One region of the Cupriavidus taiwanensis LMG 19424 genome, then DNA from elsewhere that is predicted to be linked to it. Evidence: predicted binding sites of a transcription regulator. Region 1 holds the regulator's gene; each other region holds the start of a gene.
What was found. The regulator FNR, encoded in region 1, switches genes on or off when oxygen is low (the NO sensors DNR and NnrR bind a similar motif). The targets are predictions, from matches to a motif close to TTGATNNNNATCAA.
Positions count from the first base shown of each region.

Region 2: the regulator FNR is predicted to act here: its motif matches at 5,653-5,666, upstream of RALTA_RS16110 (OmpW/AlkL family protein).
Region 3: the regulator FNR is predicted to act here: its motif matches at 3,552-3,565, upstream of RALTA_RS29000 (DUF3149 domain-containing protein).
Region 4: the regulator FNR is predicted to act here: its motif matches at 4,926-4,939, upstream of RALTA_RS25665 (type IV pili methyl-accepting chemotaxis transducer N-terminal domain-containing protein).

Region 1 is NC_010528.1:1,951,839-1,959,361, reverse strand. Features, by position in the region: gene ccoO (cytochrome-c oxidase, cbb3-type subunit II) at 1-260, shown strand, start outside; gene RALTA_RS08970 (cbb3-type cytochrome oxidase subunit 3) at 264-428, shown strand; gene ccoP (cytochrome-c oxidase, cbb3-type subunit III) at 431-1,348, shown strand; gene ccoG (cytochrome c oxidase accessory protein CcoG) at 1,398-2,870, shown strand; gene RALTA_RS08955 (membrane protein) at 2,914-3,123, shown strand; gene RALTA_RS08950 (hypothetical protein) at 3,120-3,365, shown strand; gene fnr (fumarate/nitrate reduction transcriptional regulator Fnr) at 3,420-4,145, opposite strand; gene RALTA_RS08940 (sulfite exporter TauE/SafE family protein) at 4,223-4,999, shown strand; gene scpB (SMC-Scp complex subunit ScpB) at 5,585-6,439, shown strand; gene rluB (23S rRNA pseudouridine(2605) synthase RluB) at 6,468-7,523, shown strand, end outside.
Region 2 is NC_010530.1:70,402-77,924, reverse strand. Features, by position in the region: gene feoB (ferrous iron transport protein B) at 1-993, shown strand, start outside; gene RALTA_RS16125 (DUF6587 family protein) at 1,008-1,319, shown strand; gene RALTA_RS16120 (hypothetical protein) at 1,718-3,076, opposite strand; gene leuA (2-isopropylmalate synthase) at 3,676-5,385, shown strand; gene RALTA_RS16110 (OmpW/AlkL family protein) at 5,729-6,370, shown strand; gene RALTA_RS16105 (AMP nucleosidase) at 6,448-7,523, opposite strand, start outside.
Region 3 is NC_010528.1:887,362-894,884, reverse strand. Features, by position in the region: gene RALTA_RS04100 (cytochrome c) at 1-760, shown strand, start outside; gene RALTA_RS04095 (MFS transporter) at 1,313-2,713, shown strand; gene upp (uracil phosphoribosyltransferase) at 2,875-3,525, shown strand; gene RALTA_RS29000 (DUF3149 domain-containing protein) at 3,653-3,817, shown strand; gene RALTA_RS04085 (helicase HerA-like C-terminal domain-containing protein) at 3,835-5,361, opposite strand; gene RALTA_RS04080 (YebC/PmpR family DNA-binding transcriptional regulator) at 5,614-6,339, shown strand; gene purD (phosphoribosylamine--glycine ligase) at 6,429-7,523, shown strand, end outside.
Region 4 is NC_010530.1:2,267,828-2,275,350, forward strand. Features, by position in the region: gene RALTA_RS25645 (U32 family peptidase) at 1-881, opposite strand, end outside; gene ubiU (ubiquinone anaerobic biosynthesis protein UbiU) at 946-1,986, opposite strand; gene RALTA_RS25655 (NAD(P)H-dependent flavin oxidoreductase) at 2,261-3,418, shown strand; gene RALTA_RS25660 (hypothetical protein) at 3,510-4,802, opposite strand; gene RALTA_RS25665 (type IV pili methyl-accepting chemotaxis transducer N-terminal domain-containing protein) at 5,193-7,220, shown strand; gene RALTA_RS25670 (response regulator) at 7,217-7,523, shown strand, end outside.

The DNA of each region.
Region 1 (7,523 bases):
CGCGCGACGTGGTGCCGGAATCCGTGATGCCGTCTTACCCCTGGCTGGAGAAGGCAGAACTGCCCACCAGCGATATCCAGGCGCGCATGCGCGCGCTGGTCAGGCTGGGGGTGCCGTACACCGAGGCCGAGATTGCCAAGGCCCCGGAAGCGCTGAAAGGCAAGACCGAAGAAGACGCGCTGGTTGCCTACCTGCAGGGCCTCGGCACCAACCGCCGCAATGTCCGCGTCGATGCCGCCGCGGCGGCACCGAAGGAGTAAGCCATGGCCATGATCACCGCCATTGCAACCGTCGTGTCGATGGTTGTCTTCCTCGGCATCTGCTGGTGGGCCTGGTCCGCCGGCCGCCAGGCTGCCAACCGCGAATCCGCCATGCTGCCGTTCGCGCTGCCTGACGAAACTACGACAACATCGAGCCGGAACACCTAGCCATGAGCGATTTCATTTCCGAATTCTGGAGTTATTACATTGCCGCCATCGCGCTCATCGGCATCGTCTGGTGCGTATGGCTGCTGTTCTCGCAACGCAAGATCACCAAGGCACCCGGTGGCACCGAGGATACCGGCCATGTCTGGGACGGCGACCTGCGCGAGCTGAACAATCCGCTGCCGCGCTGGTGGATGTGGATGTTCCTGCTGGCCTGTATTTTCGGGCTGGCTTATCTCGTGCTGTATCCCGGCCTGGGCTCGTACGCCGGCGTGCTGAAATTCTCCACGCAGGGCGAACTGGCCGCGCACCGCGCGGCGCAGGAGCGCATGCAGAACGAGATCTATGCCAAGTACCTGAAGATGGACGTCAAGCAGGTGGCCGCGGACCCGCAGGCGCGCGAGATCGGCCAGCGGCTGTTCCTGAACTACTGTGCGCAGTGCCATGGCTCGGATGCGCGCGGCAGCCGCGGCTTCCCCAACCTGACCGATAATGACTGGTTGTACGGCGGCGACCCCGAGACCATCAGCCAGACCATCACCAAGGGCCGCAATGGCGTGATGCCGCCGTTTGGCGCATCCATCGATGCCAAGCAGGCGGGCGACGTGGCCCAGTATGTGCGTTCGCTGTCCGGGCTGTCGTCGGACCCGATCCGTGCATCGCGCGGTGAAGGCGCGTTCAAGACGACCTGCGTGGCATGCCATGGCGCCGGCGGCAAGGGCAACCAGGCACTCGGTGCGCCGAACCTCTCGGACAACGTCTGGCTCTACGGCAGCTCGGAAGCCAGCATCGTCGAAGCGATCCTGAAGGGCCACAACAACCATATGCCGGCACACGAGGAAATCCTGACGCCCGAACGCATCCGCATGCTGACGGCCTATGTGTGGGGGTTGTCCAATACGGGAGGCGGAGCCGGGCAATGATCGACGACTCATGTGAGCGAGCGCTGGCGGCTCGCGGGAGAACTCGCCCATGAACGCGCCCGGGACCGATGAAGTGGCCCGGGCGGCCGACCTGCAACGGTCGGCCGCTGCGCCAGGCGAGACTTCGGAAGAGACGCTTTACGAGGTCCGCCGGAAAATCTATCCCCGCTCGGTGAAGGGCGCGTTCTCCAGCTGGCGGGTCTGGCTTGTGATCCTGACCCAGCTGGTCTACTACGGCACGCCCTGGCTCCAATGGAACGGACGCCAGGCCGTGCTGTTTGACCTTGGCGAGCGCAAGTTCTACATCTTCGGACTCGTGCTGTGGCCGCAGGACGTGATCTACCTGGCCGTGCTGCTGGTCATTTCCGCACTCGCGCTGTTCCTGTTCACGGCGATCGCGGGGCGGCTGTTCTGTGGCTACGCGTGCCCGCAAACGGTCTATACCGAGATCTTCATGTGGATCGAGCGGCGGGTCGAAGGCGACCGCATCGCCCGCATCCGCCTCGACGGGGATCCATGGAGCCTGCGCAAGTTCCGCATCAAGGCCACCAAGCATTTCCTGTGGGTGCTGATCGCACTGTGGACCGGCTTCACGTTCATCGGCTACTTTGCGCCGATCCGTGAACTGGGCGGCGAGGTGCTGGCGCTGTCGCTGGGGCCCTGGCAAGCGTTCTGGATGCTGTTCTATGCGTTCGCCACGTGGGGCAATGCAGGCTTCATGCGCGAGCAGGTGTGCAAGTACATGTGCCCCTACGCGCGCTTCCAGAGCGTGATGGTGGACCGCGATACTTATGTCGTGACCTATGACGTCGGTCGTGGCGAGCCGCGCGGCAGCCGCTCGCGCAAGACCGACCATCACCAGGCCGGCTTGGGCGATTGCGTCAACTGCAGCATCTGCGTGCAGGTATGCCCGACCGGCATCGACATCCGCGATGGCCTGCAGTACGAGTGCATTGGCTGCGGCGCCTGCATCGACGCCTGCAACCAGGTCATGGACAAGATGGACTATCCGCGCGGGCTGATCCGGTACACCTCGGAGAACGCGATGCGCAAGGGCCTGTCCGCGGCGGCGTCGCGCAAGCGCCTGCTGCGTCCGCGCATCATCATCTACTCGGTGATCTGGGCGGCGCTGCTGGCGGGCTTCATGGCATCGATCATGCTCCGCACGCCGCTGAAGGTCGACATCATCCGCGACCGCGGCGCGCTGGGTCGGGAAGTGGAAGGACGCTGGATCGAGAACGTCTATCGACTGCAGCTGATCAACACCACCGAAGCGCCGATGCAGATCCGCGTGCGCGCCGACAGCGATGAACTGAAGGGCCTGACGGTTGAATACGACAAGCAGGCCGAATCGCTGGCGCCGACCTCCAACCGGCTGCTGCCGATCCGCATCCGAGTGCCGATCGAGGCCGCCACGCAGGGCACGCACAAGATCAACGTAACGGTAACGAGCGAAGGCACGGAGCAGGGGCATGCCGAAATCCGGCAATCCACCAGTTTTATCGTGCCGCGCGATTTGTGAAGCTAGGTGATTCGTACGTAGTCGCCAAGATGAAGGGGGCAAGATGAGTCAGCAAGGCAATCCGTGGTGGAAGGAGCCGTGGCCGTGGCTGCTGATGAGCGGTCCGCTGCTGGCCATGGTGGCGTGCGGCGTGACGATCTGGCTGGCGTCGACGCATCCGGACATGCCGGTGCAGGGCGCGACCAGGCATGGCCTGGTGGTGGAGAAGGCGGAAGCTGTGCCGCCCAGGGCCGCGGCAGCGAGGCAGCCATGAGGTTGCGCTGGCTGATGTGGGTGCTGTGGCCCGGTTTCCTGATGGCGGGCCTGGCGACGGCGACGGTGTTTTCCGTCGTCGATCCGGGCGACCTGAAATTCTTCGGCCATCCGATCGAGTCGTCGCGCGAGTCGGTCTATACCGTCGGCTTTCTGCTGGCGTGGGTGTTCTGTGCGTTGTCCAGCGGGCTGACGCTGTACACCATGCCGACGCGGCTGGCCGATACGGACGAACTGGAATAGGGAAGGACCACCGCGCTGCCGGCGCCGCAGGCGGCGCGGCAACGCCGCGGTGGATCAGCAGCTTCGGCTGTAGAGTTGCTTGATGCCGTCGATGTCGATCAGCTTGACATGCCGCTGGCGGATCTGGATCAACCCGGCTTCGGCAAAGCGCGAGAACAGCCGGCTGACCGTCTCGAGCTTCAGCCCGAGGTAGCTGCCGATTTCTTCGCGGCTCATGCGCATCACGAACTCGGAGGCCGAATAGCCGCGCGCCGAGAGCCGCTCCGACAGATTGATCAGGAAGGCGGCAAGGCGTTCCTCGGCGCGCATCGAGCCGAGCGTGACCAGCATCAGTTGGTCGTGCGTGATTTCCTTGCCCATCAGCCGCAGGAACTGCTGCTGCAGCGACGGCAGGTCGGCCGACAGCGACTGCAAGTCATTCATGCGGACCACGCATACCTCGGTATCTTCCAGCGCGGTTGCATCGGACGCATGCTGCATCTCGCCCAGGCCGTCGAGGCCGACGATTTCACCGGGCAGGTGGAAACCGGTAATCTGCGAGCGTCCGTCTTCGGTGGTGACATGCGTCTTGAGCGTACCGAAGCGGATGGCGTAGACCGCAGTAAGCGGGTCGCCCATGCGGTAGAGGGTTTCCCCCTTGTGCACGCGGATGCGTTCCTGCACCAGCGTGTCGATCTTGGCAAGGTCTTGCTGCGACATGCCAACCGGAAGGCACAGCTGTCCCATCGCACAGGTGGAGCAGCGGGGTGACATCTCGGTAACGGGGATGGAGGTGAGCAATTGGAACCTGCTAGAAATGGCAGCGGGGCACGATACGAACATTTTACCGTGCGATGTGATGCGGCAGGGAGACAGATTTGACATTTGGCGTATTGATCAGTGTTTTCCTGCTCGCCCTGCTGGGCGGGGTGCACTGCGCCGCCATGTGTGGCGGAGTTGCGCTGGCTGTCGAGCAGCGGGGCGCCACGGCGGCGCCAGTGCGCCTGGTGCGCAGCCGGGGCGCCTGGCTTGGCGAGTTGTTGGTCATGCACATTGGCCGGATTTCCACCTATATGCTGCTGGGTGCAGCGCTGGGTGCTGCCGGCGCCACAGCATGGAAGCAGGACTACCTGCCGGTGCAGCGCTGGCTGTTCGGCGCCGGCAGCCTGATGCTGCTGTGGTCCGGCTGGCGCTTGCTGCGCGGCAGTACCTTTACCGTGCACTGGCTGGAACGGCTGGCGGCGCGCGCCGGCGCAGCGGTGGCTGGCGGGATTGGCGGGATTGGCGGGATAAGCGGCCTCGCCGGCGCGATGCCTGCCTTCGTGCGGGCGCGCGGCGGGCTGGCGCGGCGTTACGGCGTGGGCCTGGCCTGGGGACTGGTACCGTGCGGCATGGTCTACGGCGCGCTGACGCTGGCGCTGCTGGCGGGCAATGCCGGCTCCGGGGCGCTGGTCATGGGCGTGTTCGGGCTTGGCACGCTGCCGAACCTGCTGGTGCTGTCGGGGCTGTCGGGCTATCTCCGGCTGTGGTCGAGACGGCCGGCCGTGCGCCTGGGCGCGGGCCTTGCCGTGATGGCGTTCGGCGGGCTTGGCATTGCGCGAGCGGTGCTGCTGCCACATTCGCTCGCGGAACAGGGCTTTTGCCTGGTGTTTTGATGTCGCGCGGGCCCTGCTGGGGCGCCGGCGCCCCACGCAAGCAGGATGATGGTTGCAGGCGGACGTGGGAATACCATACAATCGCCAGCATTGTGGTATCGCGCGGAGTCAGACAGGCTGCGGTAAGCAGCGGCGTACAGCGCCTGGCGGCCTTGATTTCCGAAGGCGCGCGCGGAACGCGGGAAGCGGAAGGCTTTTGCTGATCGCCAGCCCCCGCGGTCCATCCGGTTCAAAAGATCTGGTTCAAAAGTCCGGTTGGCGCTGCGGCGTGGTAAATGCCGGCCTTGCTCCCGATACCCGTATTTTCTTGCGTCCGAGGCGTTCAGTTCGCCGACCGCGATGTCCGCCTGGGCGGACGAGCGACGCAAGAGGTTCGCTGGCCGGTCCATTGCGGCATGCGGACGATCTCCTGCCGGAAGCCCGGCAACTCGATGCAAAGAAAGGGAAGTGCACGGCTTGGGTACAGCAGGTATCCGGCTCGCTGCGCAATGAGATGGCGGTGGCTTTGGCACCGCTGTATCCAAAATCTCCGGTGCCCCGGATCCGTCCGGGAGCAGGTGCAAAGACAGGCTGCACACCATCAACATGAATACCCAAGAGGCGAAGATCGTCCTCGAGACGGCGCTGATCTGCGCGCAGGAACCGTTGCGCGTCAACGATCTGCGCCGCCTGTTCGACGATGACGTCGGCGCAGACACCATCCGAGTGCTGCTGGACGAACTGCGCCAGGACTGGCGCCCGCGCGGCGTGGAACTGGTGGCGCTGGCCAGTGGCTGGCGGTTCCAGAGCCGGCCCGAGATGCGGGAATACCTCGACCGCCTGAATCCGGAAAAGCCGCCAAAATACTCGCGGGCGGTGATGGAAACCCTGGCGATCATTGCCTACCGCCAGCCCGTGACCCGTGGCGATATCGAGGAAATCCGCGGCGTGACGGTCAGCACGGAAGTGATCAAGAAGCTCGAGGACCGCAGCTGGATTGAGGTGATCGGCCATCGCGACGTGCCGGGCCGCCCGGCGCTGTATGCCACCACCAAGGCGTTCCTGGACGACCTCGGGCTGCTCACGCTGGACGAGCTGCCCCCGCTGGAAGACGCCCAGGCGCAGGCGCAGGCCGCCTTGCTGGAGCAGCAGGCAATCAATTTCGAAGACCTGGCGGCGAGCAAGCCGGCCAGTGCCGACGAGGAAGCCTTTGCCGAGCCGGCCACCCCGGCCGACACACTGGCGAGCGGCGAGGTGGCATCCGGGCGTGACGGCGAAACCCCCGTGCCCGAAGATGGCGCCAATGGCTTTGATGCGCAGCCGCTGCCGGCGGCTGCCGAGGCGGGTCCGGACGATGCCACCGAACCTGCCGCCCCCCCTCCGGACGGGGCGCGGGACCCACTGCCATCCGATGGCACCCCGCCGCACCCGAGCGAGCACGACGAGCGCGTGCCGAACTGAACAACATGCAACATCGATAGTGAATATCTTGTCTGATTCCGTTGAGCAAGACGCCCGCCATGCGGGCGCATCCGCCGACACCGGCGCCGCAGAACCCGGATCGGGCAGCGACGCCGCGCCCCGCCGCAAGGGGCTGCGCCGCGGTCTGAGGAACCTGGTGGCATCGCGCCGCCAGGCCGCGCAGGACCGCACGGAGGGCGCCGAAGGCGCCGGCCAGGGCGATGCCGGGGACGCCGGCGCCGCCGCAAGCGCGGGCGCCGCGGGTCTCGGGCGTGGCGGCCAGCGCGGCCGCGGCAAGCGCAAGACGGGCCAGACTGAAGGCGGACAGAGTGGCCAGGGTGGCCAGGGCGGCAGCAAGGCAGACAAGATCGACCGCGCGGCTCGTGCCGAAGGCGCCGACAAGCCGGAGCAGCCGGCGCGCAAGCGCAAGCAGGGCCAGCGCGGCGGGAAGGCGGCGACGTCCGGCGACAACCAGGGCACAGGCGCTCGCCAGCAGGGCCGACGCAAGGATGGCGGCAAGCCGCAGGCCGCGCGCAAGGGCCAGGGCGGTGCCGACAAGGCCGCCGCCAGCAGCGAAGACCTGTTCCGCTTCGTCATCTCCGAGCAGTACGACAGTGAAGACACCGTCATCCCGCGCACCAAGGCCAAGCCCGTGCGCGAACTGTCCGCCGAAGACGACGCCCCCAAGCTGCACAAGGTGCTGGCCGAGGGCGGCCTCGGCTCGCGCCGCGAGATGGAAGAACTGATCCTGCAGGGCCGCGTCTCGGTCAACGGGCTGCCGGCGCATATCGGCCAGCGCATCCTGCCGGCCGACCAGGTCCGCGTGAACGGCAAGCTGATCCACCGCAAGGTGTCGACCAAGCCGCCGCGCGTGCTGCTGTATCACAAGCCCGCCGGCGAGATCGTCAGCCAGTCCGATCCGGAAGGCCGTCCGACCGTGTTCGACAACCTGCCGCGCATCAAGACCGGGAAATGGGTCGCGGTGGGCCGCCTGGACTTCAACACCGAAGGCCTGCTGATCTTCACCACCTCGGGCGACATTGCCAACCGCTTCATGCATCCGCGCTACGGCGTCGAGCGCGAA
Region 2 (7,523 bases), on a different contig from region 1:
GTGTTCCTGCCGCAGATCCTGATCCTGTTTCTGTTTATCCTGACGCTGGAAGAATCCGGCTACCTGCCGCGCGCGGCGTTCCTGCTCGACCGCCTGATGATGGGCGCGGGGCTGTCGGGGCGCTCGTTCATCCCGCTGCTGTCCAGCTTTGCCTGCGCCATTCCCGGCATCATGGCCACGCGCACCATCCAGGACCCGCGCGACCGGCTCACCACCATCCTGGTGGCGCCGCTGATGACATGCTCGGCACGGTTGCCGGTCTATGCGCTGCTGATCGGCGCCTTTATCCCCGAGCGCACCGTGATGGGCCTGTTCAACCTGCAGGGGCTGGTGCTGTTCGCGCTCTACGTGGCCGGCATCGTCAGCGCGCTGGTGGTGGCCTATGCGCTCAAGTTCCTGCGCCGCGACCGTACCGACCATCCGCTGCTGATGGAACTGCCCTCGTACCGCATCCCCAATCCGCGCGATGTGGCGATCGGCCTGTGGGAGCGTGCCCGCATCTTCCTGTCGCGCGTGGGCAAGGTGATCCTGGCGCTGACGGTGCTGCTGTGGTTCCTGTCGACATTCCCGTCGGCGCCCGAGGGCGCGACCGCGCCGGCCATCGACTACAGCTTTGCCGGCATGATCGGCCATGCGCTGCAGAAGGTGTTCGCGCCGGTGGGCTTCAACTGGCAGATCTGCATTGCGCTGGTGCCGGGCCTGGCCGCGCGCGAAGTCGCCGTCGGAGCGCTGGCCACCGTCTACGCGCTGTCGGGCAGCGAAGAGACCGTGGCCACGCAGCTGGCACCGATGATCGCGGCGCAGTGGTCGCTGGCTACCGCGCTGTCGCTGCTGGCGTGGTACGTGTTCGCGCCGCAGTGCATCTCGACGCTGGCGGTGATCCGGCGCGAGACCGACTCCTGGAAGGTGATGGCGCTGTCCGCCGCCTACCTGACCGGGCTGGCCTACCTGGCCGCGTTCGTGACCTACCGCGTCGCGCTGATGTTCAGCTGAGGCCAGCTGCCGCCATGTCCCTCTACCACGCCATCGAAACCCTGCTGGTCCCGCTGATCGTGCTGGCGTGCGCGGTGTCGGTGGTGGCGCGCTATGCGCCGCGCACGCGCGAACGCGTCAAGGCGGCGCTGGCGGCGCGCCTGGGCGGCGCTGCGGCCGCGGGCTGGCGCGGCCGCCTGGCACGCTGGCTGGCGCCGCAGGCCGCCGCGGGCTGCGCCAGCGGCTGCGACGACGGCGGCTGCAACACCTGCGGCGCCAACACCAGCACGCCCGCCAGCCAGGACAAGCCTGCCGAGCAGGTGGTGCGCTTCGTGCGCAAGCGCTGACGCGCGCTTTTTCTTCTCCTTATCTTCCACGCAGAAACGGGTACGCTCGCTGCTGCCGCATGGCGCGGCCAGCGGCGGGTTGCGCGCGTCCGGGCCTCTTGGCAGGTGGCGGCGTGCGCCTTTGCCGGGTCAATCCGGCCCTTCGCGAGGCTTGCTCTCATCCACGCAGAATTGGGTACGCTTTGCGCGCTCGTCGGCGGGGCAGGCACGCAGGTGCCGAACACTGCCACGCAGAAACGGGTACGCTCAACAGTCATCCCTGCCGCTTGTGTACTCCCTCCCCCGCTTGCGGGAGAGGGGAGCAAACCCGCAGTCCGTCTGCGTCTCAGCAAAGCAAAAGCGCAAAGCAAAACGCCCTCCATCCGGAGGGCGTCTCGTCAGCCGCGGGATACCAGCCCTTACTTCACCGTCCCGTAGAAGACCACTTTCAGCGGCGTATTGTCCGCGACCGCGGTGCACGTGGCGGTGATGGTGAAGTCGCCGGCTGCGGTGCCGCTGGCGCGCACCTGGTTGGGCAGCATCACCGCGCTCGGGCTCAGCGACACCGGCCCGGTGCTGGACCATGCCCAGGCCTTGCACGCGGTGAATTGCGCATCCTCGCCCAGGTGCTTCATGCGCGCGGTCACCTCGACCGGGACGGGCGCGAGCAGCAGCAGCGTCATCGGGTCCTGGTTGTCGCCCACCAGTGCCCACAGCGGGTTCTCGGTCACCGTCAGGGTGGCGCTGCGGCGCTCGCCCAGCTTGCTGCTGACCGCGGTGACCGTCAGGCTGCCCTGGACCGGACCCGTGTCGCCGGCCAGGCTGGTGCGTACGGTGGCGTCATGCGTACCCGCTGCTTCGGTCGCCGACAGTGTCGCCGAGGTGGCCGCGTAGGTCCAGGCGCCGTCGAAGTCCGCGGTCACGTCCTGGCCGTCGTGGCGCAGCACGCGCGCGGTGAAGGTGTCGGGACGATTGCTGAACACCTGCAGCGCATTGACCTCGCGCCCGCCCTTGGTGGTCACCACGCGATAGGCCGCGGCGCCGTTCTTCTGCACTGTCACCGCGATGACGCCGGCGAGGGCATGTCCGTCAGGCGCGGTCACCGATACCGAGACACTGGCCGTGGCCGCGGTCGTCGGCGAGCCGTTGCTGGCCTTGAGCGTGGCGCTGTTCTGGCTGGCCGTGACCTGGACCGCGGTGCCGCTGCTGGACCATGCCCAGTTCGAAACGCTGGCCGACACATCGCTGCCGTTGCTGTCGAGCAGCGTCACCTTGACCGGCAGTTCCTGGCCGTCGCTCATCGACAGGCTGGCGGCGGGCATGGACAGCGTGTAGCTCAGCGCCGACGCCGGCACCACGGTGATGGTGGCCGCTTGCGGGGGGAGCTGCACGGTCGTGTTGTCGGCGGCCCGGACCGTGGCCACCACCTGCACGGTGGTGGTGCCCGGCGCAACGCCCCGGACCACGGCACTGCCCGGCGTGGCGGCGCCCGGCGTCACGGTGGCGACGGCGCTGTCGGTGCTGGTCCAGTCGAAGGTGGTGTTGCCCGATACGTCGACGCCGTTGCTGTCGACGGCCAGCGCGCTGATGGTCAGCGTGCGGCCGACGCCGACCTCGCCCGAGGTCACGCTCATCTTCGCGGTATAGGTCAGTGGCGTGGTGGTGCCGCCCGAAGCCGGCGCGGCGGGCGCGCTGCCGCCGCCGCCACCCCCGCATGCCGTCAGCAACAAGGCCGCGGCCGGGCCCACCAGCCAGGATGCCCACGTTCTCAGTCTCATGATTGTTCCCCCAGTCGTGTTTTTCCCGCGCTATCAGCCTAGGCACAAAGTGGCCGGCGCAATACCGGCCAGAGGACTGAGGTGCGGCGCACAGAACATCGCCGCAATTCATCCATTCAGCGCAGGACATCGCCATTCGGCCGAGAAAAACCGCGGCCGGATGGCACGCACTGCAGCCGGCCCCCAACCGTTTGGCGCAGCCCTTCCACGATCCCCTGATCGGGCCATGACGGTTTGCCGCGCACGACGGCACGCGCGCAACGCTTGACCGGGCCCGGACTTGTCGACTAACCTTGCCCGTTCCTATGGACTTGCGCGGCATGCGCATCCACGCGGAGCGGCTGCGGCCCCTCCCACTCCAGCCACGATGAACCTTTACTCCAGCACTCCCCGCCAGGCTGCCGATGCGTCCCGCATCGCTGCCCGCGCACGCGTGCTGGCTGCCCTGGCATCGGGCCGCGCCCTGCGCGCTTCCTCGCTACTGCTAAGCCTACCGATCGGTTGCCGGGCCTAGGGCCCCGTGGCAGTTCGGCAGCCTTTCGCCACCCTTTTTCCCGTTTTTTCCCTTTCATCTTCCCTTGCGAGGAAGGAGACTCCGCATGCTCGTCAATCCCGCTACCAAGTACCGCCCCGCCGCCACCGTCGACATCCCTGACCGCACCTGGCCCGGCCGCACCATCACGCGCGCGCCGCGCTGGATGAGCACCGACCTGCGCGACGGCAACCAGGCCCTGATCGAGCCGATGAACCCGGCGCGCAAGCTGCGCCTGTTCGAACAGCTGGTAAAGATCGGCCTGAAGGAAATCGAAGTGGCATTCCCCGCCGCCTCGCAGACCGACTTCGACTTCGTGCGCATGCTGATCGAAGAACGCCGCATTCCCGACGACGTCACCATCGTCGTGCTGACGCAGTCGCGCGAAGACCTGATCCGCCGCACCGTCGAATCCGTGCGCGGCGCGGCCCGCGCCACGGTGCACCTGTACAACCCCATCGCACCGGCCTGGCGGCGCATCGTCTTCAATGCCTCGCGCGACGAGATCAAGGCCGTCGCGGTATCGGGCACGCGCCTGATCAAGGCGCTGACCGATGCCATGCCCGAGACCGCCTGGACCTACGAGTATTCGCCCGAGACCTTCAGCCTGGCCGAACTGGATTTCTCGCTGGAAGTGAGCGACGCGGTGTCGGCCGCGTGGCAGGCCGGCCCGGGTCGCCCGATGATCCTGAACCTGCCGACCACGGTCGAATGCAGCACGCCCAACGTGTTCGCCGACCAGATCGAATGGATGCACCGCCGCCTCGCGCGGCGCGCGCATATCGTGCTGTCGGTGCACCCGCACAACGACCGCGGCACCGCGGTGGCCGCCGCCGAGCTGGCGCTGATGGCGGGCGCCGACCGCGTCGAGGGCTGCCTGTTCGGCAATGGCGAGCGCACCGGCAACGTCGACCTGGTGACGCTCGCGCTGAACCTCTATACGCAAGGCGTGGCGCCGGAGCTGGACTTCTCCGACATCGATGCGGTGCGCCAGTGCGTGGAGCACTGCAACCAGCTGCCGGTGCATCCGCGCCATCCGTACGTGGGCGACCTGGTGTTCACGGCGTTCTCGGGCTCGCACCAGGATGCGATCCGCAAGGGCTTCGCGCAGCAGCAGCCGGACGCGATTTGGGAAGTGCCCTACCTGCCGATCGACCCCGCCGACCTGGGCCGCAGCTACGACGCGGTGATCCGCGTCAACAGCCAGTCCGGCAAGGGCGGCATGGCTTACCTGCTGGAACAGGTGCATGGCCTCTACCTGCCGCGCCGCCTGCAGATCGAGTTCAGCCGCGCGGTGCAGGCCATGACCGACGACACCGGGCTGGAAGCGAGCGCGGACGACCTGTATGGCCTGTTCCGGCGCGAGTACCTGGCGCGCGAGACGCCGCTGCGCTACGTCTCGCATCAGCTGGCGTCCGACGCCACTGGCGCCACCGCGATCACGGTGCAGATGGAGCGCGACGGCCAGCCCTGCACCGTGCGCGGCACCGGCAACGGCCCCATCGACGCGTTCATCGATGCGCTGGACCTGCCGGTACGCGTGATGGACTACCACGAGCACGCGATGACTGCCGGCGCCGATGCGCGCGCAGCTTGCTACGTGGAAGTCCGCGTGGGCGATTCGCCGACCGGGTTCGGCGCGGGCATCGACGCCAGCCTTGTCACGGCCTCGCTGCGCGCGGTGGTCTCGGGCGTCAACCGGCACCTGCAGGCTGGCTTCGGCGCGCGGGCGCAAGCCACGCAAACCGCCTCGGCCAGCGCAGCCACGGAGGCCTAGCCCTGGCACCTGACGCTGCGCAAGAAAACCGGTGTGCCCCGCCCCCACGGGGCACACCCGGAAAGACGCCCTTGCGGGCGCCCACGACATGCCTGGTGCCGATCCGGACACGCCTTGCGCGTGCTCCGATCTTTCGCACAGCGTAAGCGGCAGCATCGGGCCGCGCTACGAATCATTTCGCATGTGGTTAGAAGCGACGGCTGAGGCCGCGCTGCGCGAGGCACGCTGTCGCGCCCTCGCGACGCCGCGCGCACCATTTGGTTCCGCTTGTTTTGTGTCAAGGCCCCCGCTGGCCCGCTACGCCACACTAGGCGCGGCTTCGATAACAAACCAAGCAGACCTCATGAAAACACTGTCTCTTCGCACCGCCACCTGTTCGGCCATCGCCGCCTGCGCCATGCTCGGCGCCTTTGCCACGCCCGCGGCCGCCGCGGACGACGCCCAGGGCAACTGGATGGTGCGGCTGCGCGGCACCTACCTCGATATGGCCCACAGCTCGGATCCCGTTGGCGGCGTCGGCCGTTCGGACCGCATCACGGTCAACAACAAGTGGATCCCCGAACTCGACGTCACCTACTTCTTCACGCCGAACTTTGCCGCCGAACTGGTGCTGACGGTGCCGCAGAAGCAAAACGTCTACCTCGACGGCAACAAGATCGGCACCTTCAAGCATCTGCCTCCCACGCTGCTGATGCAGTACCACCTCATTCCCAACGGCACCTTCCGCCCGTATATCGGCGCGGGCCTGAACTTCACGCACATCTGGGGCGAGAACATCGCCAACAACGCGCTGCAGCTCGATAGCTGGAGCGTAGGCCCGGCGCTGCAGATCGGCATGGACTACAAGCTGACCAAGAACTGGTTCCTGAACGCCGACATCAAGAAGATCTGGCTGTCGAGCGACGTGAAGGCGGGGGACGTCAAGGTCTCCAAGGTAAGCCTGGATCCGTGGCTGTTCAGCATGGGGGTGGGGTATCGATTCTGATTCTGCCGCGCGATAAAAAAGGCCGGCGCCCCTTGGGCGCCGGCCTTTTGCATTCCACGAGAACGCGCAGCGGACCGTTACCTGAACGCCGGCTCGTCAAAGCTGCGCAGCTTGCGCGAATGCAACTGCTCCACGCCGTTCTCGCGCAGGATGCGGATCGCCTCCAGGCCGATGGTCATGTGCTGGCTGACGCGCTGGCGATAGAACGCGTTGGCCATGCCGCGCAACTTGAGTTCGCCATGCAGCGGCTTGTCCGAAACGCACAGCAGGGTGCCATACGGGACGCGCAGCCGGAAGCCGTTGGCAGCCACCGCCGCGCTTTCCATGTCGATGGCGATCGCGCGGGACTGGTTGAAGCGCGCGTACAGCGCCTTGGACTTCAGTTCCCAGTTGCGGTCGTCGGTCGACACCACCGTGCCGGTGCGCATGCGCGTCTTCATCTCGTTGCCGGACAAACCCGTCACGCGCGCCACGGCTTCCTGCAGCGCCACCTGGATCTCGGCGATCGGCGGCACCGGCACCCATGGCGGCAGGTCGTGGTCGAGCACGTGGTCGTCGCGCACGTAGGCGTGCGCCAGCACGTAGTCGCCGAGCTGCTGCGAGCGGCGCAAGCCGCCGCAGTGGCCCACCATCAGCCAGCAATGCGGGCGCAACACGGCGAGGTGGTCGGTCATGGTCTTGGCGTTGGACGGCCCCACGCCGATATTGACCAGCGTCACGCCCAGCTTGTCGCCGCGCACCAGGTGGTAGGCCGGCATCTGCGGCAGCACGCGCGGCCGCGTGGCATCGTCGGGTTCCGCCGCGCCCAGGTCCTGCACCACGTCGCCCGGCTCGACAAAGCGCGTGTAGCCGCCGCCGTCGCCATCGCCCATCAGCGCGCGCCCCAGCGCGACGAATTCGTCGACATAGCGCTGGTAGTTGGTGAACAGCACGAAGCGCTGGAAGTGCTGCGGCGCCGTGCCGGTGTAGTGGTAGAGGCGCTGCAGCGCCAGGTCGACGCGCTCCGCGGGAAACAGCGACAGCGGCCAGGCTTCGCCCGGCACCGGCTCATAGGTGCCGTTGGCAATGCCGTCGTCGATGCGGTTCAGTTCCGGCAGCACGAACGAGGCTTCCAGCTCGCGCGCCTGGGTGTAGCTAATGTCGGTGGTGGAAG
Region 3 (7,523 bases), 1.1 Mb from region 1:
GCCGGACCCGACGCGCTCGGCGCAGTGGAATCGCGGCGCCTACCTGGCCGAAGGGCTGGGCCACTGCAGCGCCTGCCATTCGCCGCGCAATGCGCTGGGCGCGGAGCAAGGCGGCCGCCGCTACCTGACCGGCGGCAGCGCCGAAGGCTGGGAAGCGCCGGCGCTGACCGCGCTGTCGCAGGCGCCCGTGCCATGGACCGAGGCGGCGCTGTTCACCTACCTGCGCGGCGGCTATGCGCCGCACCATGGCGCCGCGGCGGGACCGATGGCGCCCGTGGTGGAAGAGCTCGCGCAGTTGCCCGAGGACGACGTGCGCGCGATCGCGCATTACGTGGCGTCGTTCGGCGCGCCCGCACCAGCGCCGTCGGTACTGGCGGCCCAGGCGGCGCAGGTCGAACAACGCAGCCAGCAGGCCGCGCGCACGCTGGGCGGTCCCGCCGAGCGCCTGTACCAGAGCGCCTGCGCGGTCTGCCACCAGTCAGACCAGGGCATTGCGCAGTTCGGCGTCAAGCCTTCGCTGGCGCTCAATACCAACCTGCACAGCAAGCTGCCGGACAACGTGATCCAGGTGCTGCTGCGCGGCATGCCGGCACCGCCCAACAGCGAACTGGGCGCGATGCCGGCCTATGCCGACACGCTCGACGACCAGCAGATCGCGCAACTGGCGCAGTACCTGCGCGCGCGCTTTGCGCCCGACAAACCCGCATGGCAGGACCTGGAGAACACCGTCGCGCGGCTGCGCGCGGCACCTGCCCACTGAACCACCGGAACACCGCGCGCGCCGCCGGCGGCGCCTTGCGCATCCGCGCCAGGCCCGTGGCATGGCCGTACCTGCCCGGCGCAGGACCCGCGCGGGAAAACCCCGAGGAGAGAAACCGCAATTCGGCCTTGCCCGCCAGTTTCATGTAGCTTACGCTGAACGATCATGTAGTGCGCACTACATGAGTGCCAGCGGGCACGCAGCGGTGCCTCCCCGCACAAGGATGGCGCGCCCCCAGCGGCGGACAAGAACACAAAACCATAAGACCGGCCCATTACATCACCGGACGCGCTGGCGCGGGGCTTGCATAGATCCGCCAGACCCACCGGGACACCGGGCCTGACCAAACCAAGGGTAGACAACCAGGAGTGACTATGTCGTATCAGACCCAGAAAGCTGTTGCAGGCGTGCTACCGGGTTAGTTCTAGCCTCGCCAGGTGGAAGCCATCGCCCCCGCCGCATCCCGCAGCAGCCGGCATCACGTGCCGGCCTGTTTCGATCTACGCGTGCTTCCGAGTTCCAGAACCAGCCTATAAAGACAGGTAGACCAACATGTCGTCATCCATTTCATCCATGGCCACCACGACCATCCCGGACGCAACGCTGGGCTCGGCGCCCCAGCCCAGCGCGCGCGCAGCGTCGTCGCCCCCCATCTCGATCGAGCAGGGCATCCGCGCGGCCGGCGTCGGCCGCTTCCAGTATCGGCTGTTCGTCATATTCGGCCTGGTCTGGCTTGCCGACGCGATGCAGGTGCTGTCGATCGGCTTCACCGCGCCGTCGATTGCGGCAACCTTCGGCATCCCGGTGCCGACGGCGCTGCAGACCGGCACCATGTTCTTCGTCGGCATGCTGATCGGCGCGTTCGTGTTCGGCCGGCTGGCCGACCGCATCGGCCGCCGCCCGGTGCTGATGATGGCGGTGATCATCGACGCCATCTGCGGCGTGGCGTCGGCCTTCGCGCCGGACTTCCAGTGGCTGCTGCTGCTGCGCTTCCTGACCGGCATCGGCGTCGGCGGCACCTTGCCGGTCGACTACACCATGATGGCCGAATTCCTGCCGTCGGACCGGCGCGGCCGCTGGCTGGTGTTGCTGGAGTCGTTCTGGGCGGTCGGCACCATCCTGCTGGCCATCCTGGCACTGATCGCGGTGTCGCGCGGCAATGACGCGTGGCGGCTGATCTTCCTGGTCACCGGCATCCCGGCGCTGGTCGGCGTGGTGTTCCGCTTCTTCGTGCCCGAGTCGCCGCTCTACCTGAACAAATCGGGACGCTCGGACGAGGCCCGGGCGGTGCTGCAGCGGGTGGCCGCGGCCAATCGCGTATCGGTGGAGATCGGCGCGCTGCAGCCGCAGAAGATGGAGCGCAAATCGGTGTTCGCGCTGTTCGCGGCCGGCTGCCGGCGCCGCACCATCTGCCTGCTTGCCGCCTGGATGCTGATCTCGATCGCCTACTACGGGGTCTTCGTCTATCTGCCGGTGAAGCTGGCGGGCCAGGGCTTCGGCTTCATGCGCGGCCAGGTATTCCTGATCGTGCTCGCGCTGGTGCAGCTGCCCGGCTTCGCGCTGGCCGCGCACGGCGTCGAGCGCTGGGGCCGCAAGCCGACCCTGATCGGCTTCCTGCTGCTGAGCGCGGCGGGCTGCATGCTGTACAGCCTGGGCCAGTCCGCGGCGCTGGTGATCGGCTCGACGCTGCTGATGAGCTTCTCGCTGCTCGGCACCTGGGGCGCGCTGTACGCCTTCACGCCAGAGGTGTATCCGACTGACCTGCGCGCCAGCGGCATGGGCACCGCGGGGGCGATGGCGCGTTTCGGCGGCCTGTTCGCGCCTTCGATCATCGCGCCGATCATGGCCAGCCAGTTCACGCTGGCGCTGGCGCTGCTGTCGACGTTCCTGGCCGTGGCGGCGCTGGCGATCTTCCTGGTCGATATCGAGTCGAAGGACCGCGCGCTCGACTAGCCGAAGGCGCCACGGGGCAAGCGCGGGGCAAACGCGGGGCCGCTGCCGGGCGCGGCGGCCCGCTTCCATTACAATCCGGCTGCAACGGCGCGGCGCGCGAGCCCCAACCGGCCTCGCGCGCGCGCTTCACTCGCCATCCCGCCGAGCCCTCGCCGCCAGCCATGAAACAAGACCCGCGCTTTCCCAACCTCTTCATCCTCGACCACCCGCTGATCCAGCACAAGCTCTCGCACATGCGCGACAAGGAAACGTCGACGCGCACGTTCCGCGAGCTGCTGCGCGAGATCACGCTGCTGATGGGCTACGAGATCACCCGCAACCTGCCGCTGACCACGCGCCGCATCGAAACCCCGCTGGTCGAGCTGGACGCGCCGGTGATCGCCGGCAAGAAGCTGACCATCGTGCCGGTGCTGCGCGCGGGGGTGGGCATGAGCGATGGGCTGGTCGAGCTGATCCCGTCGGCGCGCATCGGCCATATCGGCGTGTACCGCGACGAGCAGCATCGCCCGGTGGAATACCTGGTGCGCCTGCCGGCGCTGGAAGACCGCAGCTTCATCCTGTGCGATCCGATGGTCGCCACCGGCTATTCGGCCGCGCACGCGGTGGAAGTGCTCAAGCGCCGCGGCGTCAAGGACGAGGCCATTACCTTCGTCGCGCTGGTGGCCGCCCCCGAGGGCGTGGAAGTGTTCCAGAAGGCGCATCCGGGCGTGAAGCTGTTCGTCGCCTCGCTCGACAGCCACCTGGATGCCGATGCGTATATCGTGCCCGGCCTGGGCGATGCGGGCGACCGGCTGTTCGGCACCAAGAACTGACGGCACGAACGCGGGCTGGCCGGCGCTTGACCGGCCTCAATAGCCCGCCCGATGCGGCTCCCTAAACTGGCGGCAAGCCGGCGCGACCGCGCCGCCTGCCAGCGTCCACACATAAAGGGAGCCACACATGGAAGCCTTCAAGATCCTGTTCAGTACCAGCACCGGGCTGATGAGCCTGGGCGTGATCGTCTTCATCATCGGCATGGGCTGGTTCTTCGCCCGCCTGTTCGCGCGCAAGATGCGCGAGGATGCTGACGCAGCGAAAGCGCGCGACGCGGCGCAGCGGCGCTGAGCCCAGGCGGAACGCCCTTACTTCTTCTTCCCCAGCAAACTCCCCAGCACGCCGCGGATCAGCTCGCGCCCGACCTGCGAGCCGACCGTGCGCGCTGCCGACTTGGCCATCGATTCCAGGATCGAATCGCCGCGGCCGCTCTTGCCGGTGCCCTTGGTCAGCGTGCCGAAGATCTCGCCGGCAGTGCCGAGCCAGCCGCTGTCCTGCTCGCCCGCCGGCTGCCCGGCCTGCGCTCCGCCCGCGCCCTTGCCGCCATTCGCCACCGTCGGCACGCTGCCGCGCAGCTTTTCATAGGCGGATTCGCGGTCGACGGTCTTCTCATAGGTGCCCGCCACCAGCGAGTTCGCGATCAGCTGCTTGCGCTCGTCCTCGGTCGCGGGGCCGATGCGGCTGCCGGGCGCCACCACCCAGGCGCGCTCGGTGACGCACGGCGTGCCCTTGGCATCGAGGAACGACACCAGCGCTTCGCCCACGCCGAGTTCGCCGATGGCGGTTTCCAGGTCCAGCTTCGGGTTGGCGCGCATGGTGGTGGCCGCCACCTTGACCGCCTTCTGGTCGCGCGGGGTGAAGGCGCGCAGCGCGTGCTGCACACGGTTGCCGAGTTGCCCCAGCACCGTATCCGGGATATCGACCGGGTTCTGCGTGACGAAGTACACGCCGACGCCCTTGGAACGCACCAGGCGCACCACCTGCTCGATCTTGTCGAGCAGCGCCTTGGGCGCATCGTTGAACAGCAGGTGGGCCTCGTCGAAGAAGAACACCAGCTTGGGCTTGTCGAGGTCGCCGGCTTCGGGAAGCTTCTCGAACAGTTCGGACAGCATCCACAGCAGGAAGGTCGCGTACAGCCGCGACGAGTTCATCAGCTTGTCGGCGGCCAGGATATTGACCACGCCCTGGCCCTTGTCGGTCTGGATGAAGTCCTCCAGGTTCAGCATGGGCTCGCCGAAGAAGACATCCCCGCCCTGCGATTCCAGCGCGATCAGCCCGCGCTGGATCGCGCCGATCGAGGCCGCCGAGATATTGCCGTATTCGGTGGTGAACTGGCCGGCGTTGTCACCGACGTACTGCAGCATCGCGCGCAGGTCCTTGGCGTCGAGCAGCAGCAGGCCGTTGGCGTCGGCAATGCGGAACACCAGGTTCAGCACGCCCTGCTGGGTGTCGTTCAGCTCGAGCATGCGCGACAGCAGCAGCGGCCCCATGTGCGAAACCGTGGCGCGCACCGGGTGCCCTTTCTCGCCGAACACATCCCACAGCGTGGTGGGGCAGCCGCCCCAGACCGGCTCGGGCAGGTTCAGGTCGGCCAGCCGCTGCTTGAGCTTGTCCGACGGCTGCCCGGCTGCTTGTGATATGCCGGTCAGGTCACCTTTGACATCCGCCATGAACACCGGCACCCCCAGGCGGGAGAAGCCCTGCGCCAGCGTCTGCAGCGTGACCGTCTTGCCGGTGCCGGTGGCGCCGGTGATCAGCCCGTGCCGGTTGCCCATCTGCGGCAGCAGCACCAGTTCATGTTCGGCATTCTTGGCGATGAGGATGGGGTCGGCCATGATGTTCCTGGATTGCATGAGGGTCGGTTGGTGGCCGATCCGGGCGCCGATCGGAAGACGAGCGGGCGTCGGTCGGGTCCGGGCGGCGCAGGCAGGTCCGCGTGATAAAATCCTGGGCTGATTATAGCCAGCCGCCAGGCATATCCGTCACCTGGCGCGCGCTGCCCGCCCGCCTTGCGGATGCCGCCGCGGCGCCCTGGCTACCCCGCACAACATCACCGCAGATCACCGCATTCCGCTTCGGAGAGAATCATGGCCGGTCACTCGAAATGGGCCAATATCAAACACAAGAAAGCCGCCGCCGACGCCAAGCGCGGCAAGATCTGGACCCGCCTGATCAAGGAAATCACCGTGGCCGCCAAGCTCGGGGGCGGCGATCCCGACTCCAACCCGCGCCTGCGCCTGTCCATGGACAAGGCCATGGACGCCAACATGCCCAAGGACAACATCCAGCGCGCGATCCAGCGCGGCGTGGGTGGCCTGGAAGGCGTGAACTATGAAGAAATCCGCTACGAAGGCTACGGCCTGAGCGGCGCGGCGATCATCGTCGACTGCCTGACCGACAACCGCACCCGCACCGTGGCCGAAGTGCGCCACGCCTTCTCCAAGCACGGCGGCAACATGGGCACCGAGGGTTCGGTGGCATTCATGTTCACGCACTGCGGCCAGTTCCTGTTTGCCCCGGGCACGCCCGAAGACAAGCTGATGGACGCCGCGCTCGAAGCCGGCGCCGACGATGTGGTCACCAATGACGACGGCTCGATCGAAGTCACCTGCCCGCCCAACGATTTTTCGGCGGTCAAGGCGGCGCTGGAAGGCGCCGGCTTCAAGGCGGAAGTCGCCGACGTGGTGATGAAGCCGCAGAACGAAGTCAGCTTCAGCGGCGACGACGCGGCCAAGATGCAGAAACTGCTCGACGCCCTGGAAAACCTGGACGACGTGCAGGAAGTCTTCACCAACGCGGTCATCGAAGACTAAAACGGTATCAAGCTCCCCAACGGCGGCAGCCCGGCTCACAGGACCCAGCTGCCGCCTCTTTGCATGCGTTTCTTTTCTGGCAGTGGATCATGAAAGTATTGGTTGTCGGCTCGGGTGGACGTGAACACGCGCTGGCCTGGAAATTGGCCCAGTCGCCCAAGGTGCAGGTGGTGTACGTCGCGCCGGGCAACGGCGGAACCGCGCTCGACAAGCGCCTGCAGAATGTTCCGCTGACCGATCCCGAGGTCATCGCGGCGTTTGCCGAGCGCGAGGGCGTGGCCTTCACCGTGGTCGGCCCCGAGGCCCCGCTGGCCGCCGGCATCGTGGACATCTTCCGCGCCAAGGGGCTGCGCATCTTCGGCCCCACCCAGGCCGCCGCGCAGCTGGAGTCGTCCAAGGATTTCGCCAAGGCCTTCATGCAGCGCCACGGCATCCCCACCGCCGCCTACCAGACCTTTGCCGACGCCGCCCAGGCCCACGCCTATATCGACGCGCAGGGCGCGCCGATCGTGATCAAGGCCGACGGCCTGGCCGCAGGCAAGGGCGTGGTGGTGGCGATGACGCTGGAAGAAGCGCACCAGGCCGTCGACATGATGCTCGACGGCAACAAGCTGGGCGACGCCGGCGCGCGCGTGGTGATCGAAGAGTTCCTTGACGGCGAGGAAGCCAGCTTCATCGTGCTGGTCGACGGCAAGAACGTGCTGGCGCTGGCCACCAGCCAGGACCACAAGCGCCTGCTCGACGCCGACGCCGGCCCCAATACCGGCGGCATGGGCGCGTATTCGCCGGCGCCGGTGGTCACGCCCGCGCTGCACGCCCGCGCGCTGCGCGAGATCATCCTGCCGACGGTGCGCGGCATGGAAAAGGACGGCATCCCGTACACCGGCTTCCTGTACGCCGGCCTGATGATCGACAAGGACGGCAACCCGAAGACGCTGGAGTTCAATTGCCGCATGGGCGATCCGGAAACCCAGCCGATCCTGGCGCGCCTGAAGACCGACCTGGTCGACGTGATGGAAGCCGCCGTCTCCGGCAAGCTCGACAGCATCGAACTGGACTGGGACCGCCGCACCGCGCTGGGCGTGGTGATGGCCGCCCACGGCTACCCGGACGCCCCCCGCAAGGGCGATGCCATCACCGGCATCCCGGCCGAAACCGACGACAGCGTGACCTTCCACGCCGGC
Region 4 (7,523 bases), on a different contig from region 1:
CACGGCTCGGCACCAGCCGGCGTGATGCCGCTGGCAGCAGGCGCGCGCTGCCCCGCGCGGATCGCCGCCAGCTGCTGCACCACCGCGAGCGTGCCGGTCGAATGCGGGCTGACGCGCAGCATCCCCACGCCCATCCGTGCCATGTCCAGCGCCTCGGCGCACAGGTCCAGGCAGGTGGCGCTCTGCGTCTGCACCCCGTTCAGCGTGAAGAACGCCTGCCCTTCGCCGGTCGCGGCGACCAGGCCATCGGGATAGTCCATGCAGCGGAATTCGCAGCTGTCCTTGCGCAGGCGATGGTGGCGCGCGGTAAAGCAGCGCGCCGAGAACGCCAGCGGCAGGCGGCCCCAGACAAAGGCTTCCAGCTGCGTGCCGGCTGGCCGCGCCGCCGCCAGCGCGGCCAGCGTGGCGCCATCCATTTCCACCGGCGCGACGCAGCCCACCGCGCCCAGCCCGGCCAGCCATGCCAGCGTATCGGCATGGTAGACATTCAAATGCGGGCCGCCGACGAAGGGTCGCCCCGCCCTGCAGCGCACCGCGCCAAGATCGTTGGCCTCGACCAGGTAGTCGTCCTGCTCGCAGGCACGCCGCATCCATGCGATATCGGTATCGGACTCGACCAGCACCGGCGTGGACAGCACCACTTCCTTGCCGGCATCGCGCAGCATCTGCGCAATCTCCAGCCATTGCGCATGGCGGATTTCATGGCGGCGGGTGCAGACGGTTTCGCCCAGGTAGACGCGGTCGACCGGCGCATCGGCGACCGACGCGTAGAACTGCAGCACGGCCTCGCGCGGCCAGTAGTACAGCAGCGGACCCAGGGCGATGCCGAAGCCGGGCATCGCAGCGGCGTGCGGCATCGCGGCCGCGGCGGTGTGTGGCATGGAAAGCTCCATCGTGGCGGGCATGTGCCCCATGTCCGGATACAGGCAGGTGGATGTCATGGCGTCAGCGCCAGGGGCGGTCATAGGCGCCCTGCGTGACCTGGTCGCCCTCGGCATGGCGTCCCAGCGTGCCCTGCCACTCCTGGCGCGGTGCGAAGCGGGCCGGATCGGCGCAGGCGGCGTCGATGGCCGCGCGCAGCACGCCGACCACGTCGCCGACATAACGCGGGCTGCGCTGGCGCCCTTCGATCTTGATCGCGGCAATGCCCATGTCGATCAGCGCCGGCAGCAGCGACAGCGCATTCAGGCTGGTCGGCTCCTCCAGCACGTAGCCGCGCTCGCCCTCGACCTCGAAGCGCCCCTTGCACAGCGTCGGATAGCCGGCCGGCTCGCCGGGCGCGTAGCTGTCGATCAGGATGCCCGACAGCCGGGCCTGCATGGTGCCGTCCTGCTCGGTCCAGCGCACCGCATGCGCGGGCGAGCACACCCCCTTGTTGTTGGGCGAATCGCCGGTGGCATAGGACGACAGCAGGCAGCGCCCTTCGGCCATCACGCACAGGCTGCCGAAGCCGAACACCTCGAGTTCCACGCTGGTCTGGCGCGCCAGCTTGCCGATCTGCGCCAGCGACAGCACGCGCGGCAGCACCACGCGGCGGATGTTGAAGCGCTCGCGCATCAGCTCGATGGCGTCGGCATGGGTGGCCGAACCCTGCACCGACAGGTGCAGCCGCAGGTCCGGATGACGCGCGCAGGCATAGCCCATCAGGCCCGCGTCGGCCATGATCACGGCATCGGCGCCCAGGTCCGCGGCCGCATCGACGGCGCGGTGCCACTGCGCCACCGCGCCCATCTGTGCAAAGGTGTTGATGGCGAACAGCACCTCGGCGCCGTGCGCATGGGCCTCGGCCACGCCGGTGCGGATGTCGGCCTCGGTGAAATTCAGGCCGCCGAAGTTGCGCGCGTTGGTGGCATCGCGCAGCCCCAGGTAGACCGCATCGGCGCCATGCTGCAAGGCCATGCGCAGCGCCGCCAGCGAGCCGGCGGGCGCCACCAGTTGCGGGCGGCGCGGCGGAGCGTCGGAGCGTGCGGGGGTGGAACGGGTCATCGTTGATGGCGCCGGCGGCGGCGCGTGGGGATGAAGACAGCGGCCGATGCTAGCCAAGCGCCCGCGCCAGGGGCTTGACCGTGCGCAAACCCACGCCAACGGCACCCGGGCCGCGACGGGCTACGCCGGACGGCGTAGGCCGATGGCAGGCCACCCGGCCGGGGTTGACCTGCGGCAAACGCGGGCCCGCACCGCTGTGCCACGCTTGCGCGTCATCCCCGCGCCGGGGCCCGCCGTGGCGGCCCGGCGTCCATCCTCTTCCGGAGACCCGTTTATGAATCACCCCTGGCTCAAGCTGGGCGGCCGCCGCCTGCTGCCGATCGTGCAGGGCGGCATGGGCATCGGCATCTCGGCCCACCGGCTGGCCGGTGCCGTCGCGCGCGAAAACGGCGTCGGCACCATCGCCAGCATCGACCTGCGCCACCACCACCCCGACCTGATGGCGCGCACCCGCGGCAGCCGCGACAAGCCAGCCATCGAAGCCGCCAACCTCGAGGCGCTGGACCGCGAGATCCGCGCCGCGCGCACTGCGTCAGAGGGCCGCGGCCTGATCGCCGTCAACGTGATGAAGGCGGTCGGCTCGCATGCGGAGCTGGTGCGCCAAGCCTGCGAAAGCGGCGCCGATGCCATCGTCATGGGCGCCGGCCTGCCGCTGGACCTGCCGGAGCTGACCGCCGGCCATCCCAAGGTAGCGCTGATCCCGATCCTGTCCGAGGCGCGCGGCATCGGCCTGGTGCTGCGCCGCTGGATGAAGAAGGGCCGGCTGCCCGACGCCATCGTGGTCGAGCACCCGGCGCACGCAGGCGGCCACCTCGGTGCCGCGACCATCCAGGACTTGTCCGAGCCGCGCTTTTCGTTTTCGCGCGTGCTGGGCGAGTGCCGCGAACTGTTTGCGCAACTGGGGCTGGCCTGGGACAGCATCCCGCTGATCCTGGCGGGCGGCGTCGACAGCCACGCCAAGGTACGCCACTGGCTGGGCGAAGGCGCCGCCGCGGTGCAGCTGGGCACGGCCTTCGCCGTGACCGAGGAATGCGATGCCCATCCGGCCTTCAAGCAGGTGCTGGCCACCGCGCGCCCGGAAACCCTGCGCGAATTCACCAGCGTGGCAGGCCTGCCCGCGCGCGCGGTGCTGACGCCATGGCTGCAGCGCTACCTGTCGAGCGAAGCGCGCCTGCAGCGCCGTGCGCGCGTGCGCGAGTGCCTGGAAGGATTCGATTGCCTGCAGGCCTGCGGGCTGCGCGACGGCATCGCACGCATTGGCCAGTTCTGCATCGACCTGAAGCTGGCGCAGGCCGTGCGCGGCGACGTGGAGCGCGGCCTGTTCTTCCGCGGCCGCGGCGCGCTGCCGTTTGGAGAGGCCATCCGGCCGGTGGCGGAGTTGATGCACTACCTGCTGACGGGAGAAAAGCCGGCGGCGCTGGCGGCCGCCTGACCGCAGCATCCCCATCGCCAACGCCGCCGGAAAAAGGCTCCCCTCGCCCGCTTGCGGGAGAGGGGAGCCAACCGGTAGCATGGCAAGCCGATCAGCAACGCGGCGGCAACCCGCCACACTCGCGCATCTTTCGCATGCAGCGCAGCGCCGCCAGCAATTGCCATCCCAGCCACGCGTTGGCCCCCGCCAGCAGCAGCCCGCCGACGCGCGCCAGCAGCGCCGGCGCCACAGGCAGCGCCAGCAGCACCGCATAAGCCGCCAGCAGCAACCACGCCTGCGTCCGCTGCCGGCCCGGCGCGATGATCGCCTGCATCGCCGGCACGCGTGCCCTGGGCGGCAGCAGCCGGCGCAGGTGCAGCCAGACCAGGAACGGCACGATCTTGCCGAGCATCGCCGTGACCGGCAACACGCCCACGCCGACCAGCGCCATCGTGCCGGCCCACCATGCCAGCGGCAGCGCCGCCGCGGGCAACACCACGGCCGCCGCCCCCAGCACCGCTGCGCCGAGCATGCTGGCGCAGGCGACCGGCCACAGCAACCACAGCGCATCGTGACGCCGCCGCGCGCGCAGCGTGCCGGCCAGCCCGCATGCCCCCAGCACCGCCACGAACGACAGCCACACCACCAGCGCCGCCTGCGCCAGCACCGGCTGGTCCGGCCACAGCAGCAGCGCGACGCTGAACACAGCCAGCGGCGCCCAGTGCCCCGGCGGCAGCCAGCGCGCCAGCGCCGCGGGCAGGCGTGACGTCTGCCAGAACATCGGCAGCACGGTGGCCGCGACGCCGCTGACCAGCGCCGCCAGCCAGCCGCCCAGCGCCCATGCCATATGCAGGCCGAGCACCTGCGCCACCGGCACGCGCCACAGACCGCCGAAGGTGCCCGCCAGCGCGATGCCGGCGGCCACCGCCACGATCAGCGGCGCACCGATGCCGGCCAGCGTGCGCGTGGTGGCGTCCGCCGCGGCTACGCGCCGGCCCGCGGCAAGCAACACCGCGCCCACCAGCAGCAGCCCCGCGCCAAGGGCTGCGGCACTCCGCATCGCCGCCGGCTCCCCGCCCAGCAAGCCGAAGCCGAGCGCGGCCGCGACCGCCGCGCCGGTCGCGGCCATGAGCCGTGCCAGCCACCCGGCACCGGGGACGTCCACCCGGGCCACCACCGGCATCATCTGGAACAGCGCCCCGACCATCACCGGCAGCAGCATGCCCAGCGCCAGCGCATGCACCGCTGCCAGCGCCAGCGGCGCGAAGCGGTCGGGCAGGCCCGCCGCGGGTCCGGCTGCCAGCAACAGCCCCGCGGCCGCGCCCAGCCACGGCGCCGGCATCAGGCACCCGAACACCAGCGCAGGCCGCGGCGCGCGCGCATAGTCGAGATCCGCGCCTCTCATGCGCGACCCGTGGCGTGACGGCGGTGACGCATGCGTGCGCCCGTTGAAGTGGATACGGCCATCGCTCGTTCTCGCCAGTCCTGACAAAAGGCCCGATGCTAGGCCGCAGCGCCGCGCAGGGATTTGACCGAAGCCAAGTCCGGCCGGCATGAAATATCACGATGTGATGGAACTCGTCCCGGCGTCACACGCCATGCCAGCGATGCGCCGCTGCCCGCACATGCGCGCCCAAAAGCCGGGTTTCCTTGATCTGGCGCAGGTAGCCGAGTCTGTCGCGCGGGGAAAATCGCCCCCGACTCCTGCGTGACCCTGTTGCCATCGCCGTCGGCCCGCTGCCCGGCTCCCTCGACAGGCTCGCGACACGTTCCCCTGGTAGCCCCCGATACCGCCATGCCTGATACCGATCCTCCTGCCGCCCCCGCCACGGCGGCATCCGCGTTGCCCGCGCTGCGGCATCGCCTTTCCACACGCATCATCTCGTTGTCGCTGGCCGTGCTGCTGGTGGTGCTGGGCATGATTTCCGGCACGCTGTGGCTGTCCTGGAAGCTGGAAGGCGCAGGTGCCGCCATCAACGATGCCGGCAGCCTGCGCATGCGCGCCAACCGCGTGGCGATCGAGCTGGCGCTGGCGCACGCGGGCCGCGCCAATGACCTGGCCGCGCAGGTGCAGGCGCTGGACACCACGCTGGCGCTGCTGAAAAAGGGCGACGCGGCGCGGCCGCTGTTCCTGCCGGACGAGCCTGCCATCCATGCGCAACTGGCGCGCGTCACCCATGACTGGCAGCAGCGGCTGCGGCCGCTGGCCGGCGCCGGCGCGGTGCCTGCCGCATACGTTGCCGCGCTGCCGGGTTTCGTCGCCCAGGCCGACCGCCTGGTCGGCATGATCGAACACAACAGCGCGCGCAAGACCGACCTGCTGCGGCTGTCGCAGACCGCGCTGGCGCTGATGGCCTGCATCGGCACGGTCGCCGTGATCTACCTGCTCTACCTGTGGATCATCCTGCCGGTGCTGCGCCTGCAGGACGGCTTGCGGCGCATGGCCGCGCGCGAATTCTCGCTGCGCCTGCCGGTGGAAAGCCGCGACGAGTTCGGCACGCTCAGCGAGGGCTTCAACCGCATGGCGGGGGAGCTGCAGGGCCTGTACCACGACCTCGAAGCCCGCGTCGCGCAGAAGACCGCCGAACTGGAACGCCAGAACCGCGACCTGGAAACCCTGTACGAGATGGCCGCATTCCTGAACCAGGCCGCCGACGCCGAGGCCATGGCACAGGGATTCCTGGCGCGGGTGATGCGCCAGTTCGACGCCGACGGCGGCAGCGTGCGCGTGCTCGACAGCCGCCACGGCCGCATGCACCTGCTGGCCGCGGCGGGCCTGCCGGCGGCGCTGGCCGAGGCCGATTCCTGCGCCTCGGCCAGCGGCTGCCATTGCGGCGATGCCACGCGCGAGGCCGTGGTCGCCATCGTCGACCTGCGCGGCGCAGCACGCGCCGGCGCGGCCGACGAGACGCCCTGCGGCCGCGATGGCTTCCAGTCGCTGGCCGCGTTCCGCATCGAAAGCCAGCGCGGCGCCACCGGCATGTTCGCGCTGCATTTCCGCGCCCCGCGCAAGCTGCCGCCGTCGGACCGGCAATTGCTGCAGACGCTGGCGCAGCACCTGGGCACCGCGCTGGAACACCTGCGCCTGTCGGCCACGGCGCGCCAGCTGGCGGTGGTGGAAGAGCGCAACCTGGTGGCGCAGGGGCTGCACGACAGCATCGCCCAGGGGCTCAACTACCTGAACCTGCAGGTGCAGCTGCTGGACGACGCGGTCGCGCGCGATGACCTGGCAGAGACCCGCGAACTGGTGCCGATGCTGCGCCATGGTGTGGAAGAGAGCTACCAGGACGTGCGCGAGCTGCTGAACAACTTCCGCTCGCGCCTGGGCACCGGCGAACTGCGCCCCGCGGTGGAAGAGACCGTCGGGCGCTTTCGCCGGCAATGCCGCACCGAGGCCACGCTGGCCATCGACGAACGCGGCGGGGCCTGGCCGCTGTCGCCCGAGCAGCAGCTGCAGGTGCTGTTCATCCTGCAGGAAGCACTCTCCAACGTGCGCAAGCATGCCCTGGCGGCGCACGTGGCGGTGGCGCTCAGCCATGGCCGCGATTTCCGCCTGGTGGTGCAGGACGACGGCGAGGGCTTCGATCCGGATGAACTGGCCACCCGCGCCGACGCCCATATCGGCCTGAGCATCATGCGCGAGCGCGCCGCGCGGCTGGGGGCGCAACTGCACGTGCAGGCCAGCCCCGGCAGCGGCGTGCGCATCGAACTGGTGCTGCCCGCCGGCAGCCAGGCCGCCGCCCGGCGCGACCGCATCGCCAGCCCCCTCACCAGCCCTGCCCGACTCAATCGCCTCAATCGCCTGAGCGAGACCCAGCCATGACCATCCGCATCCTGCTGATCGACGACCACACCCTGTTCCGCTCGGGCATCCGCGCGCTGTTGCAGCGCCAGGCCGACTTCGAGATCGTTGACGAAGCCTCCGACGGCGTGGAGGGCATCAAGCGCGCCAAGCAGCATCGGCCCGACGTGATCCTGCTCGACCTGAACATGCCGGGGCTGTCCGGACTCGAAGCCCTGCAGCTGCTGGTCGAAGACCTGCCGCAGACCGCGGTGATCGTGCTGACGGTGTCCGAGGAGGCCGAGGAACTGGCCGCCGCGCTGCGCGGCGGCGCGCGCGGCTACC